Regions from separate parts of the Aeromonas sp. FDAARGOS 1409 genome, predicted to be linked through region 2. Evidence: riboswitches for the same ligand, from Rfam matches in the RefSeq annotation. Region 2 holds a riboswitch; the other holds the start of a gene.

Region 1 (7,760 bases), 1.4 Mb from region 2:
GCCGCAGCCCAGTCGCATGCAGCAAGAGATCGAGTTTGCGACCAACTAAGGAAGGTGGCGATGAAAAAGTTACACACCCTGATCCTCGCCCCGGTGGCCATGGCGGTGCTGCTCAGCACCGCCGCCTGGGCCGCCGAACAGCCCGCCCTGTCTGACCGCGCCTACCGCGCGGTCAACAAGGCCCAGGCGTTGATCACCGAGAAGAAATACGGCGAGGCCAATGCCAAGCTGCAGGAGGCGCTGTCCGGCGCAGGCGAGCGGGTCTACGACAAGGGGGTCATTCTGCAGACCCTGGGCTTCGTGGCCGCCCAGCAGGAGAAGTACGGTCAGGCGACCAAGTACTTCGCCGACGCCATCGCCACCGGCGGCCTGCCGCCCCCGGTGGCCCAGCAGGTGCGCTACAACCTGGCCCAGCTCTACATGGCCGAGGGGAACTTCAAGGGCTCCATCAGCACCATGAAGGAGTGGTTCGCGAACCTCGGCAAGGACGAGAAACCGACCCCGCACGCCTACATCACCCTGGCCAACGCCCATGTGCAGCTCAAGCAGTACCGGGAAGCCATTCCGGCGGTGGACAGCGCGATCAAGCTCTCTGCGGGCAAGGCGCCTGAGTCCTGGTACCTGCTGAAGATGGCGGCCCACTACGAGCTGAAACAGTACAAGCCGGCCACCGAGGTGCTCACCGCGCTGGTCGACCGCTATCCGGAGAAGAAGAAGTACTGGACCCAGCTGTCGGCCATGCATATGCAAGCGGGCAACGATGGCAAGGCGCTGGCGGCGCTGGAAGGGGCCTACAACCTCGGCATGCTGACCGAGGCGGCCGAATTGCAGCGTCTGGCCAACTACCTCGCCTTCGCCGGCATTCCCCACCGCGCCGCCCGCGTGATGGAGAAGGCCATGAAGGAGGGGACCATCGAGAGCACCGCGGCCAACTACAAGACGCTCGCCAACTACTGGCATCAGGCCAAGGAGCTGGACCCGGCCATCGACACCCTGGCCAAGTCCTACAAGCTGGCCCCCAATGCCGAGCTGCAGCTCAAGATGGCGCGCATGATGATCCAGAGCAAGCGCTACCAGGATCTGGTGGCCTTCGCCGCCAAGCCTGCCGCCAACGCCAGCGGCGAGCAGCGGGCGGATCTGAAGTTCCTGACCGGGGTCGCCTATTTTGAGCAGCAAAAGCCCAAGGAGGCGCTCAACGCCTTCACCCAGGCCGCCCAGAATGGCAACGTCAGTGGCCGCGCCACCCCCTGGATCAGCTTCCTGAAGGAGCAGCAGGGCGGCGCCGTCACTCAATAAACCGGCACGCCATGGGCAAGAATCCGCCCATGGCGACTGCCCATTCACAATGGGGTTCGCCCCGCAGATTGCCTTGGTGGCAATTGGCCGCTCTTCGGAGCGGTCTTTTTTATGGCCCCCTGCCCTTTTCACCCCTCCCCTCCTTACACAGGGCGCAAAAAAAATCCGGAGCCTGGGCTCCGGATTGGGTCGTTGCGTTGAGAGGGGATTGCCCCCTCAACCTGTCATCAGTAGTTGCACACCAGCTTCCAACTGCCGTCACCCGCTCTGAGTGCGCTGCTGGTACAGCAGCCGGGACAACTCAGTAGTTGCACACCAGCTTCCAACTGCCGTCATCCGCTCTGAGTTCGCTGCTGGTATAGCAGCCGGGACAACTCAGTAGTTGCACACCAGCTTCCAACTGCCGTCACCCGCGCTGAGTTCGCTGCTGGTACAGCAGCCGGGACAACTCAGTAGTTGCACACCAGCTTCCAACTGCCGGCACCCGCTCTGAGTTCGCTGCTGGTACAGCAGCCGGGACAACTCAGTAGTTGCACACCAGCTTCCAACTGCCGGCACCCGCTCTGAGTGCGCTACTGGTACAGCAGCCGGGACAACTCAGTAGTTGCACACCAGCTTCCAACTGCCGTCACCCGCTCTGAGTTCGCTGCTGGTATAGCAGCCGGGACAACTCAGTAGTTGCACACCAGCTTCCAGCTGCCGTCGCCCGCCTTGGGTTCGCTGCTGGTCCACCAGTTCGCCTGCCAGACCCCCTTGTTGTGGGTCATGCGGTCGGTGCCGTTGGCGTGATCCCCGCGTGGCCAGGTCGGATAGGCGTTGTAGTCCGCCGGGTTGACGTTCTGGCTGGCGCAGGTGGTGCCACCGCTGCCGCCGTCCCCCCCACTGCTGCCCAGCACCGCCTCGGCCAGGGCCGGGAAGTCGGACTTCAGGCCTATGGTCTGGCTGCCGGCAATCAGGCGCATGCCGCTCGGCACGCCGGCGGCCGGCAGGTAGTAGGTCATGGCCACTTCCACGTCGGTGCCCGGCGCCCAAGCCTTCCAGGCCGGCAGCGTCAGGGCCACCTTGTGGAAGTCCTTCTCGCTCGCGATGCCGTCCGAGTTCTGGTTGCCGCCGCTCTCCACCACCTTCAGCCCCATGCCGCTCTGGTCGGTGATGGTGTCGGAGGTGGAGGTGGGCACCAGGAACTCGATGCGGGTGCCGCCCGGAATGGTCTGGGTCGACCTGTTGGTGAGCTTGAGGGTCGGGTTGATCGGGTAGTTGGAGTCCCCTTCCTTGAAGCCGGAGAGGCTCACGCCGATGTCGAGCTGGGCGGCCGGAGCCGGCAGATCATTCTGCTTCAGGGCCGCCTTGTCGGCCTTGCTGAACTTCTCGTAGGCGAGGCTGGTGAGGGTGCTGCCCATCACGTACTCGTTCTTCGCGGCATCGAAGTCATAGTCCCCCGCCATCTCCCAGAACATGACGCCGCCCAGGCCGCGCTTGACGATGTAGTCGAGCTTGTGACCCATGGACTCTTCATCTTCGGTGGAGAGGAACACCTTCTTCTGCTCGTTCCAGAGCCAGGGCGCATGGGCCTTGTCGTCGTAGTAACGCACATACTGGCCTTGCATCACGTGGGCCGGGTTGTTGGGATCCAGACCCCAGGCCTGACCGTAGCTCGGCAGAGTGGTGATGCCGAGGCTGGCCGCGTGCTCCAGGTTCTTGGCGTGCCACATGGGCACGGCGCCGCCGCCTATCTCCTTGCCGTTCTTGTCAAGGTCGTGCCAGATGTTGTCGATGCCCACCGCCCCGTTGCCGCAGGGGATGGTGCTGCCACCGGTGCCCGGCTGGCAATCGCTCTGGCTCGGCAGCGCCGCCTTGCCACCCAGGCCGTGGGTGCCACCGGTGACCCCCTGCCAGCCGCGGGTGTAATAGGGCACCCCTATGTTGATCTTGCCCGCCGCCAGGGCGCCACGAAAGTAGTGGGCCGCCCAGGCGGAGTTGAGATAGCCGATGCCGCCAAACTGGGCCTGGGTGTAGACCCCCCACTGGGCCAGCTCGGGATCCGCCTTGTTGTCGAACAGGGCGGCGTTGTGGCCGACGAAGTGGTTCCAGGCACCGTGGAAGTCATAGGTCATCAGGTTGACGTAGTCGAGGTACTGGGTGACCTGGAAGTTTTCCATGCCGCGCAGCAGGTAGGCCGAGGCCGGCGAGGCGATGGTCAGCATGTACTTGCGACCGTCCTCGGTCCCGGCGCTGTCGAGCTTGTTGCGCAGGGTCTTCATCAGCACTTCATAGTTCGCAAAGAGCTTGCCGCGACACTGGTTGGAGAGCGGGAAGTCGTTGGGGTTGCCCGCATCCTTCATGGAGGTGGGGTACTCGTAGTCGATATCCACCCCATCGAAGCCGTACTGGCGGATGAAGCCTACGGCCGAGTCAGCAAAGGCGTTGATGCCGGCGGTGTTGACCGAGCAGTCGCCCTTGGTGGTGGCGGCGTAGAAGCCGCGGGTATCGGCCCAGCCCCCGACGGAGATGAGGGTCTTCACGTCCGGGTACTGCTTCTTGTACTTGGACAGCAGGTTGAAGTGACCCTGATAGGCGAACTCCGGATCCATCTCGGCGCCCGGCACCCCGTTCCAGGTCAGCTTGGTGGCGGCGTCATCCACCTTGATGGTGTGGCTCTGCTCATCCACCGCCGCGAAGGCGTAGTTGATGTGGGTGATCTTGTCCCAGGGGATGTCGCTCACCAGGTAGGCGGGCAGGCCGTTCTTGCCGGTGCGCCAGGAGGTGAAATAGCCGATGACGCGGCGGCCGTGGTCATCCCCCATGCACTCGCTGCCGTCGGCGCGGTAGATCTGGCGCACGTCGCAGGAGAGGTTGCCGCCGGTGGGGGGCAGCGCGGCCTCTTCCACCTGCACATCGACCTGGGCCGACTCCCCGGAGAGATTGGTCTTGTCGGTCGCCACCAGCTTGAGACCGGCCAGCCCCTTGCTCTGGGGCGTCCAGCTCAGTTGCCAGGGAGCGCTGGTGTCCTCGCCCACCTTCTGGCCATTCACGAACAGCTCGACCCTGGCGACGTCGTCGTTGGCGTCGGTGACATTGCCGCTCACGGTGAGGGCACGGCCCAGAGTCACCCTGGCACCGGCGGCGGGGCTCGCGATGCTCGCCCTGGGCGCCTCGGGCGCGACCACGGCGGCGACCTTGAAGCTGGAGTCCGCCTCGCTCAGCACCTTGCCGTCCTTGTCCAGCGCCCGAGCCTTGAGGGCGTGATTGCCCACACCGACGGCAGACCAGCTGGCACTCCAGGGGGAGGCGTTCGCCGTGGCAACCAGGGTGCCGTCGACCAGGTATTCCACCCGGGCGAGCGCCGTGACCGGGCCGCTCAGGGTGACCGCCAGCGCGACGCTTGCCCCTTCGCTGACGCTGCTGCCCACGGCAGGGGAGCCGATGGCGACGACCAGGGCCGGTGGCGGCACTTCGCCGCCATAGAGCCTCCACGCATCTGCCCAGACCACGCCCACCCCGGGGGCATAGTGGTAGGGCGAGGCGCCGCACCAGCCGGAGTAGGGGAATTCCTTGCATTCATAGAGGGCGCCTGCGTTGCTGACGATGTCGCCAGCCTGGTAGGCGGTGCCGGCCTGATAGGCGGGATAGGCGGCCTGCGCCCAGGCAGGGACGGCCGCAAGGGCGACCAGCATGGCGAGCCTGCTGGGCCTCAAGATCTGTTGCATATTGTTGTCATCCTTGTTTTGTCTTGGCTTCAACACCGGGAAAAGCGCAATCGCAACAGGGAACAAGGGAACGACAACAGGCCATGGACGGGCCACAGACCCTCAAGTCACCCTGGGTAACCCCGCTGTCTGGCCCACGTGGGTCAGATCGGAGGCTTTGCGTCCCGACATCGCTGCCGGTTTGCCCTTTGCCTGGGTTCCGTGAGGAACAGCCCGAGTATAGGAAGCAAGTGACAACGGCTCAATCTTTATTCTCGAAGGAAAATATGTGAATGCCGGCGGCTTCACACTTTTCACCCACCGGACAAATAACAAATAACTCATCAATATCAAACTGTTAGCCATGTCAAAAAATGGCAGATGGGCTCCTTTGTCTCCTTATAATGTGCGCTCCCTCACTGGTCAGAGCAGCCAGAAATGTGACAATGCGCGCCCTTGGCCAAGAGGCCAAGGCTATGGAAACACTGGCAAAAATAAAAAAAGGAATCCCCATGAAAGGAACACCTACCCTGCTGTCGCTGGCAGTGGGGCTCGCCCTCGCGTCCCCGTCTCTCCATGCCGCGGGCTTCAGTTGCCCGGCCGACAGTGCCCTCACCCCCATCCCCGCCATCCAGGGCAGCGGCGACAAGAGCCCCCTCGTCCCTGACGATCAGTTCGAAAGCCCCGGCAGCGTCTCGGTCAGGGCCGTGGTCTCCGCCCTTGGCGAGAGTCTCAACAAGGGCTTCTACCTGCTGGATGTGCAGGGGGACGGCAACCTCGAGACGTCGGACGGCATCTTCGTCTACCTCAATGACAAGAACTTCGCCAGCAAGTACCCGGACATCCAGCCGGGCGCCCTGGTCTGTCTGGAGGCCAAGGTCGAGGAGTATCATGGTCACACCCAGCTCAAGCCCCTGTTTGATGGCAGCACACCGCGCCTGACAACCCTGGCCCAGGGCGCCGCCCCCGCCCCCGCCGCCACGGCACTGCGGGTGCTGGAGGGGGAAACCCTGGCCCGGGCCCTGGAGCGTCACGAAGGGATGCGGGTGCGCCTCGATGGGGGCAGCGCGCTCAAGGTAAGCCGCAACTTCAGCTACGACTATGCCGCCCGGCGCAACAACCTGGTGCTCGCCCACGGCGCCCCGCTGATGAAGCCGACCCAGCTCCATGTGGCGAGCAGCCCCGAGGCCGTGGCGCTGGCCGAGGCCAATGCGGGCAACCGCGTCTTCCTCGAGTCGGACTTCAAGGCCGCCAACGGCAAGCTGCCCTGGTTGCCCGCCTGGGAGCCGGAGCAGGGTTACCTGCGCATCGGCGATGCCCCGGTCAATCTGGAAGCCCTGGTGGGTTACAGCCATGACGAGTACCGCCTGATAGTGCCCAAGGATCAGCGCATCACGGCGGGGGATCTGCTGCGCACCGACGAGAACGACCGCCAGGGCGCACCGGCCCGCGCCAATGGCACCGACCTGCGCATCGGCAGCTTCAACGTGCTCAACTATTTCACCAGCCACTCCAGCGTGGGGGGCGCCCTCAACGTGCTCTGCGCGGATCAGGCGGACGCGGACAGCGCCAAGGGCTGCAACCGCGGCGCCAAGAGCCTGGAGGAGTTCCAGTTGCAGCGCGCCAAGATCGTCAGCGCCATCACCGAGATGGACGCCGACCTGCTCGGCCTGATGGAGATGGAGAACAACGGCTTCGACGAGCACGCCGCCCTCCACGATCTGGTGGAGAGCCTCAACACCCGGCAAAAGGAGGTGAGTAAGCACTACGCCTTCGTCACCCTGCCCAAGGCCCTGCTCACGGAGGATCGCTTCTTTGGCGGCGACGCCATCATGGTGGCCATGATTTACCGCCCCGCCCTGCTCACCCCGAGCGGCGATGCCAGCGTGATCCAGCTGCCCGAGCAGCGCTACACCACGGGCGGCGTCGCCAGGACTGCCGGCCAGCGTGACTCCCTGGTGCAGCGCTTCACCGTAACGGGTAGCAAGGATCCCCTGACCCTGGTGGTCAACCATTTGAAATCCAAGGGTTCGGGTTGCTACGAGAACGGGGATGGCAAGAGCGAGCCTGCGGATCTGCAGGGCAAGTGCACCGAGTTTCGGGTCAGCGCCGCCAAGGTGCTGGGGGAGGCGGTGAGCAAGCTGCCGGGCCAGGTGCTGCTGGTGGGGGACTTCAACTCCTATGCCAAGGAGGATCCCATCCGGGTGCTGACCGACTATGCGCCGGCCAGCAGCGATCGCAAGATCCGCTCCGCCTCCCACACCTTCCTCGGCGAGCAGGCGTATGAGCCCATCGGCCAGGAGGTGGGCAAGGGCTATGGTCTGGTGGACCTGAACGTCAGGTTCAACCAGGAGAAGGCCATCTCCTACAGCTACGAGGCCGAGCTCGGCACCCTGGACTACGCCCTCGCCAACCCGGCGTTGGCGAACAAGGTGGTGGCCGTGGCCGACTGGCACATCAACTCCTACGAGAGCAACCTGTTCGAGTACGGTCGTGGCTTCACCGGTGACATGATCAAGTCGGACAACCCGTTCAGCGCCTCCGACCACGACCCCATCATCGTCGACCTCAGGCTCAGGGAAGCGAGCAAGGGCGGTGGCGGCGCCTTGGGCGTCCTGCTGTTGGCGCTGCTGCCGCTGGCCTGGCGTCGTCGTCACGGCTGATGCCGAACCGGCATGAACCAAAAGCCCGCCGCAGTGCGGGCTTTGTTACGACGAAGAGGAAAGGAAGATGGAGGCGAAAAGAAAAAGGCCACCGCAATGCGGTGGCCTTCTATAT
Region 2 (7,760 bases):
GCTCCAGCCTGTATTCAGCCTGTTGCAGGCCCTTGCCGGAGGCCGGCACCTCGTGATCCTCATCGCCCTCCCGCCGCATGGCGAGACCGATGCTGGGTTCCTGCTCCTCGTCCGGCTCCTGTCCGGCCTCGGCATCAGGATATTGCTGGGTGCGCACCAGGTGCTTGACCAGGGGACGAATGCCGAAGAACACCAGGGTCAGCCCCAGCAGGCCGCCCACCAGATAGCGCAGGGAATCCTGCCAGTAGGGGGTCTCCAGCCAGCTCGACTCCGGCGGTGTCACCGGCTCGGCACCGGTGAAATCGAACACCTGCAGGCTGATCTGGTCGCCACGGGCGCTGTCGAAGCCCACCGAGCGTTCCACCATCTGGCGGATCTGTTCCAGTTGCTCGGCACTCCAGCCCCCTTTGGGGCCGATCTGCTGATTGAGCAGGATGGAGACGTTCATCCGCTCCAGCCGCCCCTGCTGGTAGCGGGTATGCACTATGGTGCGGCTGTTTTCATACTGCTTGCTGACCTCCTGCCGCTCGGTGCGGGTGTCGTTCTTGGCAGGCTCCTGTGCCTTGTTCTCCTCGGTGGCGGCCTGATCGGTCTGGGGCGCCGTTTCCGGGGGGCGGTTGGAGAGGGCCCCCGGGATGCCGAGGGCCAGGGCATCTATGGTCTTGTCGGACTTGTTGGATTCCTTGGTCACCACACCATTGGGATCCAGCTGCTGCTGGGTCTCCTCCACCGCATTGAAGTTGACGTCTGCGGCGATCTGCACCCGGAAGTTGCCGGTGCCCAGCATGGGATAGAGCATGTCATTGGCGCGTTGGCGGATGTACTGCTCCAGCTTGCGCACGTATTCCATCTGCTGGACGCTCTGCTTGCCGAACCCGGCCTTGTCCCCCAGCTCGGCGCTCAGCAGCTGGCCCGCCTGATCCACCACGGTCACGGCGCCGGGCTTCATGCCGGAGATGCTGCCCGCCACCAGGTTGGCGATCGCCTCCACCTGGCCCGGCTCCATGGATTGCCCGGGTTGCAGATCCAGCATCACGGAGGCGCTGGGCTTCTCCTCGTCACGGCCGACGAACAGGGTCCGCTTCGGGATGGCCAGATGCACCCGGGCACTACGCACCGCGTCGAGGGAGATGATGGTTCTGGCCAGCTCTCCCTCCAGGGCATGGCGGTAGCGCGCTCCTTCCATGAACTCGCTGGTGCCGAGGCCGGTGACATTGTCCAGCCCCTCCAGGCCCGCCGGCATGGCCGCCCGGACCCCCCGCGCCGCCAGCGCCATACGCACGTGGGCCAGCTGGCTCTCCGGCACCAGGATCTGGCCCGAGCTCTTCTCCAGCCGAAAAGGCACCTGCTCCTTCTCCAGCATCTCCATGATGTTGGCGGTGTCGTAGAGCTCCTGCTTGCCGTAGAGGGGCACATAGTTCTTGCTGGAGGTCCAGAGGATCACCACTATGGTGGCGGCGACCACGGCGGCCAGCAGGGCGATGGTGAGGATGGACTTGTTGTCCCGCGACAGGGTGCGCCAGTTGCGCATCCCTTCCTGTACCCGGGCGATCAGGGAGCCGGACGCCCCCGGCGAGGATGATACCAGTTCAGTCATGACCTACCCTCAGAGCGGCATGCGCATGATGTCATCGAAGCCGGTCATCAGTTTGTTGCGCACCTGCATCAGGGCGGAAAAACTGAGGCCTGCCTTCTGGCTGGCCACCATGGCCCCCACCAGATCGTCGCTCTGACCGGCGTCGACGGCGGTCATCAGCCTGGAGGCGATATTCTGCTGCTCGTTAACGCGGCCGACGACGTCGCGCATGGCGTCGCTGAACGAGACGGCAGACGCCTCGTTCGGCTCGATGGAAGGGGTTTGGCTGGCGACTCGCTGCATTTCCTGCATCTGCTGCAGGAGCGTCACCTGTGATGACATCATCTCAATCTTCACTCGGTTATCCCTTAGTTTTGTATCTGCTGCTCGACATCGATGCCCTGCTCGCGCATGGCAGCCAGCTTGTATCTAAGTGCCCGGGTCGTCATCCCGAGGGCCTCGGCCGTGCGTGTCCGGTGACCACGGAAACGGCGCAACGTCTCAAGGACGAATTGAAATTCGGCATACCGCTTGGTCTCGTTGAGCCCCTCCGGGGCCGCGAGCGTCTGCGGCTGCGGGGGATCGGCTTCGGCGGCGTAATGGGGCAGCATCAGATCGACGGCCTGAATATGCAATCCGCGAGCCATAATTAGCGCGCGCTGGATGACGTTATCCAGCTCCCGCACATTGCCCGGCCAGTCGTAGGAGAGCAGCTGCCTGCGCGCACTCTCGCCGAGGCGGTATCCCTGCTGGGGGGCGTGACGCTCGATGAAGTACTCCGCCAGGGGCAGGATGTCGTCCTGCCGCTCCCGCAGGGCGGGCCAGCTCATGGGCAGCACGTCGAGCCGGTAGAAGAGATCCTCGCGAAACGCCCCCCGCAGCACCAGCTCCCTCAGATCCCGGTTGCTGGCGGCGATGATCCGCACATCCAGCGGGATCACCTGGTGGCTGCCCAGCCGCTCGACCTCTTTCTCCTGCAGCACCCGCAGCAGCTTGGCCTGCAGCGCCAGCGGCAGCTCGGAGATCTCGTCGAGCAGCAGGGTGCCGCCCTGGGCCAATTCGAACTTGCCCTGCTGGCTGGCCGTCGCCCCGGTGAAGGCCCCCTTGCTGTGGCCAAAGAGAATGGATTCGAGCATGGCCTCGGGGATGGCCGCACAATTGATGGCCACGAAGGGTTTGGCCGCCCGGCTGGACATCTCGTGGATGTAGCGGGCCAGCCGCTCCTTGCCCGTCCCCGACTCGCCGCCGATGAGGATGGTGGCCGAGGTCTTGGCCGCCCGCCTGGCGAGCTGCAGCACCTGCAGGCTCTGGGGGGAGGTGGCGATCAGGTTGGGGATGGCCTGGCGCAGGCGCAGGGCCCCCCTGACCACATCGAGGATCTGTCGCTGGCTGAAGGGCTTGATGATGTAGTCGATGGCGCCGGCCCGCATGGCCTCGGCCGCCAGATAGGCCTGGTGCTCGTTGACCAGGATGACGCAGTCGGTTCCCGCCAGCGTCTGCACCATGGCAGGCCCGGCCTCGGTCATGACCGCCATGTCGAGCAGGATGAGATCGACGCAATGGTTCGAAATAAATTGTTTGGCCTGCATCACAGAATCCAGACAGGAAATTCGATAGCCGGCATTCAACAATATTTGCCCAATATGGTTTCCATTTGATGACCGTGGGGACACAAATAATAAATTCGCATGGGTTTCAATATCGACCGATATTGAATTTTCCTTGATAGAAATATCAGAAACCATATTATCTCGAACCTGTGATTGCACATGAATCAATCAACAGAACTGACACCTGAAAATTAAGACATACAAAGACAGAGCGGCGCTTCTTAATTGAGCACCTGCCCTATATCTGCATAAAAACAAGGCGAGAATCATGGCCTTGGCAACCCCGCTATCATTAGCATCAATGCTGTTAGACCGGAGGCTTTGCGTCCTGACTTTTCAGTACAGTTTGCCTTTATCATGCGACGACCCGTATTTGGATGGCATGGCTTTGTGATCCTTCAAGCCATGAGACACATCTGACACTTTTTATATTTTATGTTCACTGTCAGTCTGTGTCGCGTCAAAAGCCGTCACATCATAACGGCTTTATATGACAATTCAAGCAGGTATACGGAATAGTATCTTCCTACCGGCAAGAAATAAGGCAATTCAACTTCAGCCCAGGGTCCCAATCACCTCGACCCGCAATTCTTCCGGAATCTCGTTATAAGAGAGCACTTTGAGCCCTTTCGAGAAGGAGCGGGCATAACGGGCGATCAGAGGCCTGAGCTGGGGCATGACCACCAGCACCGGGGCATGGCCCTGCTGCTGCAACTGCTCCTTCACCAGCGGCATGTTCTGCTGCAACTGCGCCAGCAGCTGGGGATCCACCGGGAAGCTGTCCAACTGGATCTTGCCCTGCTGCTGTGACTGGCTCATGGCCGTCAGCAGGGTCTGCTCCAACCGGTCATCCAGGGTGAAGGCCTCCAGCACGTCGCGGGACCCTATCGCCTGTCTGACGATCTGGCGCTTCAGTGCGCAGCGCACATCGGACGCCAGCAGGACGGGATCCTTGGTCAGCTCGCTCGCATCCAGCAAGGTGGTGGCTATGGTGCGGATGTCGGTGAGGCTGATCTGCTCCTTGAGCAGCTGGCGGAAGACCCGCAGTTGCTGCATCTGGGTCAGGGCCAGGTTGAGCTCCTCCGCCAGCCGGGGAGACTGGGTGGCGAGATGCTGGCCCAGCTTGCCCACCTCGTCATGGCCGAACAACCCGTCGAGCTGCTCCCTGAGCAGCTTGCTGGCATGGGTGGCGATGACGGTGGCGGAATCCACCACCGAGTAGCCCAGGTTGAGGGCCTTGGCCTTGTTGTCGGGGGAGATCCAGACCGCGTTCATGCCGTAGGCGGGATCCTGGGTCAGCTCGCCGTCCAGGGCACCATAGGTCTCCCCGCTGCTGATGGCCATCAGCCGCTGGCAATCCACATTGCCCGAGGCCAGGGCGATGCCGGAGAGCTTGATGCGGTACTGATCCGGCTGCAGTTGCAGGTTGTCGCGCACCCGGATCTCGGGCAGCAGGAAGCCATACTGTTCGGAGAGCGTCTTGCGTATGCCGCGCACCCGGGCGAGCAACTCGGCCCCCTTGTCCGCCTCCGCCAGCGGCACCAGCCGGTAACCCAGCTCGATGGCGACGCTGTCCACCGGGGGCAGATCCTGCCAGTCCAGCCCCTGGGGCTCCGGCTGCACCATCTGCCGCGTCAGCGCCTCGGCCGCATCCAGCGCCGGATCCGCCACCCGGCGCTTGCTGACGCTCCAGCCGGTCCAGGCCAGCACGGCGGCAAAGCTGAGGAAGGCCAGCATGGGCATGCCGGGCACCAGGCCCAGGATCAGCATGATGGTCGCCGCCGTATAGATGACCCTGGGCGAGGCCAGGATCTGCTGGCCGACCTGATCCGACATCTCCCCCTCGTCACTCACGCGGGTGACTATGATGGCCGCCGCGGTGGACATCAGCAGGGAGGGGATCTGGGCGACCAGGCCGTCACCTATGGTGAGCAGGGCATAGATACGGAACGCATCGGAGACCGGCAGGGAGTGCTGGAAGATGCCGATGGCCAGCCCCCCCACCAGGTTGATGATGAGCACCAGCAGGCCGGCGATGGCATCACCACGGACGAACTTGGAGGCCCCGTCCATGGCGCCGTAGAAGTCCGCTTCCCGGGCGATCTCTTCCCGCCTTGCCCGGGCCTGGTGCTGATCCAGGGTGCCCGCGTTGAGGTCGGCGTCGATGGCCATCTGCTTGCCCGGCATGGCGTCCAGGGTGAAGCGGGCGGAGACTTCGGAGATCCGCTCTCCCCCCTTGGTGATCACCACGAAGTTGATGATCATCAGGATCACGAAGACCACCAGACCCACCACGTAGTTGCCGCCGATCACCACCTCGCCGAAGGCCTGGATGACCTTGCCGGCAGCCTCATGCCCCTCGTGACCGTGCAGCAGCACCACCCGGGTGGAGGCGACGTTGAGGGACAACCGCATCAGGGTGGCGACCAGCAGCACGGTCGGGAACACGGAGAAGTCGAGCGGTCGGCGCGCCGAGACCGAGACCAGCAGCACCAGCACCGCCAGCACTATGTTGAAGGTGAACAGGGCATCCAGCAGCCAGCCGGGCAGAGGCAGTATCATCATCGCCAGGATGGCCAGCAGCATCATGGGGATAGCTGTATAGGATTGGGTCAATACACGCCAGTTCACAACTTACCTCTCAGGTTGACGTAACTCGGGCGGCACGTGCAAGGGAGCAAGGGGGTTGGGTTTCCTGCCCTTGCCAGCCTCATAGGCCCGTAGCTGCAATACATGGTTCAATACAAAGGCGACCGCGGTGTAGAGACCCGCCGGCACTTCCTGATCCACCCGGGTGGAGTAATAGATGGCCCGGGTCAGCTCGGGCAGGCTCATCACCATCTTGTCGTGCTGCCTGGCCACCTCGCGGATCCGCTCCGCCATGCCGTCCACCCCCTTGGCGATCACATAGGGGGCGTTGGCCCGCTCGGGATCGTACTTGATGGCCACCGCGTAATGGGTCGGGTTCACTATGATGACGTCGGCCTGCGGCACCCGCTGCTCGATGCGGGCCCGCGCCAGCATGCCCTGCACCTGCCGGATCCTGGCCTTGATCTCCGGGCGGCCCTCGGTGTTCTTGTGCTCGTCCTTGACCTCCTGCTTGGTCATCTTCAACTGCTTGTTCAGAGACCAGCGCTGATAGGGCACATCCAGCACGGCGATCAGCATCTGCACACTGCCTAGCAAGATAAATGCCTGGGAGAGGATGCGTAGCGCCTGCTCCATGGCCGCCTGGGGCGGCATGCGGTTCATCATCATCAGGGTGGGCCACTGGTGCTGGAGCATCAGGGCCAGGGTGCCGCCGATCAACAGCACCTTGAGCAGAGACTTCAGCAACTCCATCAGGCTGTGGGTCGAGAACATCCGCTTGAGCCCCTTGAGCGGGTTGAGCTTCTCCCCGCTTGGCATCAGCTTCTTCCAGACCAGCACCATGCCGCCGGGGACGGCGCCGAGCAGGACCAGCAGCAGGGCGAGCAGGCCGAACAGCGGCAGCAGCACCCACAACATGCCGACCAAGGCATCGGCGGTCCACTGGATCATCATCTGGGGATCCCGCGCCCCCTGCCAGTTGAAGCGCTGGGGCTGCTTCATCAGCTCGGCGAAGAAGAGGCCGAAACTTGGCACCATCCACTGCATGGCCAGGCCGCCGATGAGCAGCAGGCCGGCGGAGCTCAGCTCCCTGGAACGCGCTATCTGGCCCTCTTCCCTCGCCTTGCGCCGTTTCTGGGAAGAGGCCTCTTCGGTTTTGTCCTGGGCGCTGTGCTGGCTCATGGGGGCGTCAGCGCCCTGAGCTGGGCCAGCACGTGGCCGACCAGATCCAGATAGCGGGCCGGTACCCCGCTGATGGAGATGGCCATGGTGAGCAGCCCCAGCAGCAGGGTCATGGGGAAGCCCAGGGAGAAGATGTTCAGGGAGGGGGCCGTGCGGTTCAGCACCCCGAAGGTGAGGTTGACCATCAGCATGGCGACCACGGCGGGCAGGGTCAGGATGAGGGCCGCCCCTATGCTCCAGCCAAAGAGCCCGATGACCCCTTTCAGGTCAAGGGCATAGAGCGAGGTACCCGGTGGCCAGGCGCGCAGGCTCTGCACCAGCACGTCCAGGGTCACCAGATGACCGTTGAGGCCGAGGAACAGCAGGGAGCAGAAGATCAGCATGATCTGGCTGACGATGGGGGCCGTGTCCCCGTTGGAGGGGTCGTTCATCACCGCCATCGCCAACCCCATCTGCATGGAGAGGATCTGGCCCGCCATGGTCATCACCATGAACAGCATCTGGATGCAGAGCCCGAACAGCAGGCCGAACAGCAACTGCTCCAGGGTCAGCACCATCATGCCGACGCTGAGGGGATCCAGCACTGGCATCCCCTTCAACATGGGGGCGATCAGCAGGCTGATGATGAAGGCCAGAAAAATGCGCACCTGTGCCGGCACCCGGCCGTCACCGAAGACAGGCATCACCCAGAAGGCGGCCGCGATGCGAATGAAGGGCCACCACCACTGTCCCAGCCAGGCGGTCAGCTCGGCCGCACTGAACGACAGCAGGGAGTTCATCCGATGAGCCCGGGGATCTTCTGG

Evidence for each region. Region 2 has a riboswitch for cyclic di-GMP ahead of lafK (lateral flagellar response regulator transcription factor LafK). Riboswitches for the same ligand answer to the same signal wherever they lie in the genome.
Region 1: another riboswitch for cyclic di-GMP. It lies ahead of I6L39_RS10965 (glycosyl hydrolase family 18 protein); the one in region 2 lies ahead of lafK (lateral flagellar response regulator transcription factor LafK).

What each region holds. Positions count from the first base shown of each region.
Region 1 covers NZ_CP077395.1:2,296,342-2,304,101, reverse strand. Annotated here, with positions in the region: gene I6L39_RS10975 (energy transducer TonB) at 1-49, shown strand, start outside; gene I6L39_RS10970 (lipopolysaccharide assembly protein LapB) at 61-1,296, shown strand; gene I6L39_RS10965 (glycosyl hydrolase family 18 protein) at 1,968-4,970, opposite strand; cyclic di-GMP riboswitch class I at 5,116-5,199, opposite strand; gene I6L39_RS10960 (ExeM/NucH family extracellular endonuclease) at 5,495-7,645, shown strand; tRNA gene I6L39_RS10955 (tRNA-Ala) at 7,760-7,760, opposite strand, start outside.
Region 2 covers NZ_CP077395.1:893,589-901,348, forward strand. Annotated here, with positions in the region: gene fliFL (lateral flagellar M-ring protein FliFL) at 1-1,597, opposite strand, end outside; gene lfiE (lateral flagellar hook-basal body complex protein LfiE) at 1,607-1,933, opposite strand; gene lafK (lateral flagellar response regulator transcription factor LafK) at 1,945-3,207, opposite strand; cyclic di-GMP riboswitch class I at 3,460-3,547, opposite strand; gene lfhA (lateral flagellar biosynthesis protein LfhA) at 3,742-5,817, opposite strand; gene flhB (flagellar biosynthesis protein FlhB) at 5,821-6,957, opposite strand; gene lfiR (lateral flagellar biosynthetic protein LfiR) at 6,954-7,736, opposite strand; gene fliQ (flagellar biosynthesis protein FliQ) at 7,733-7,760, opposite strand, start outside.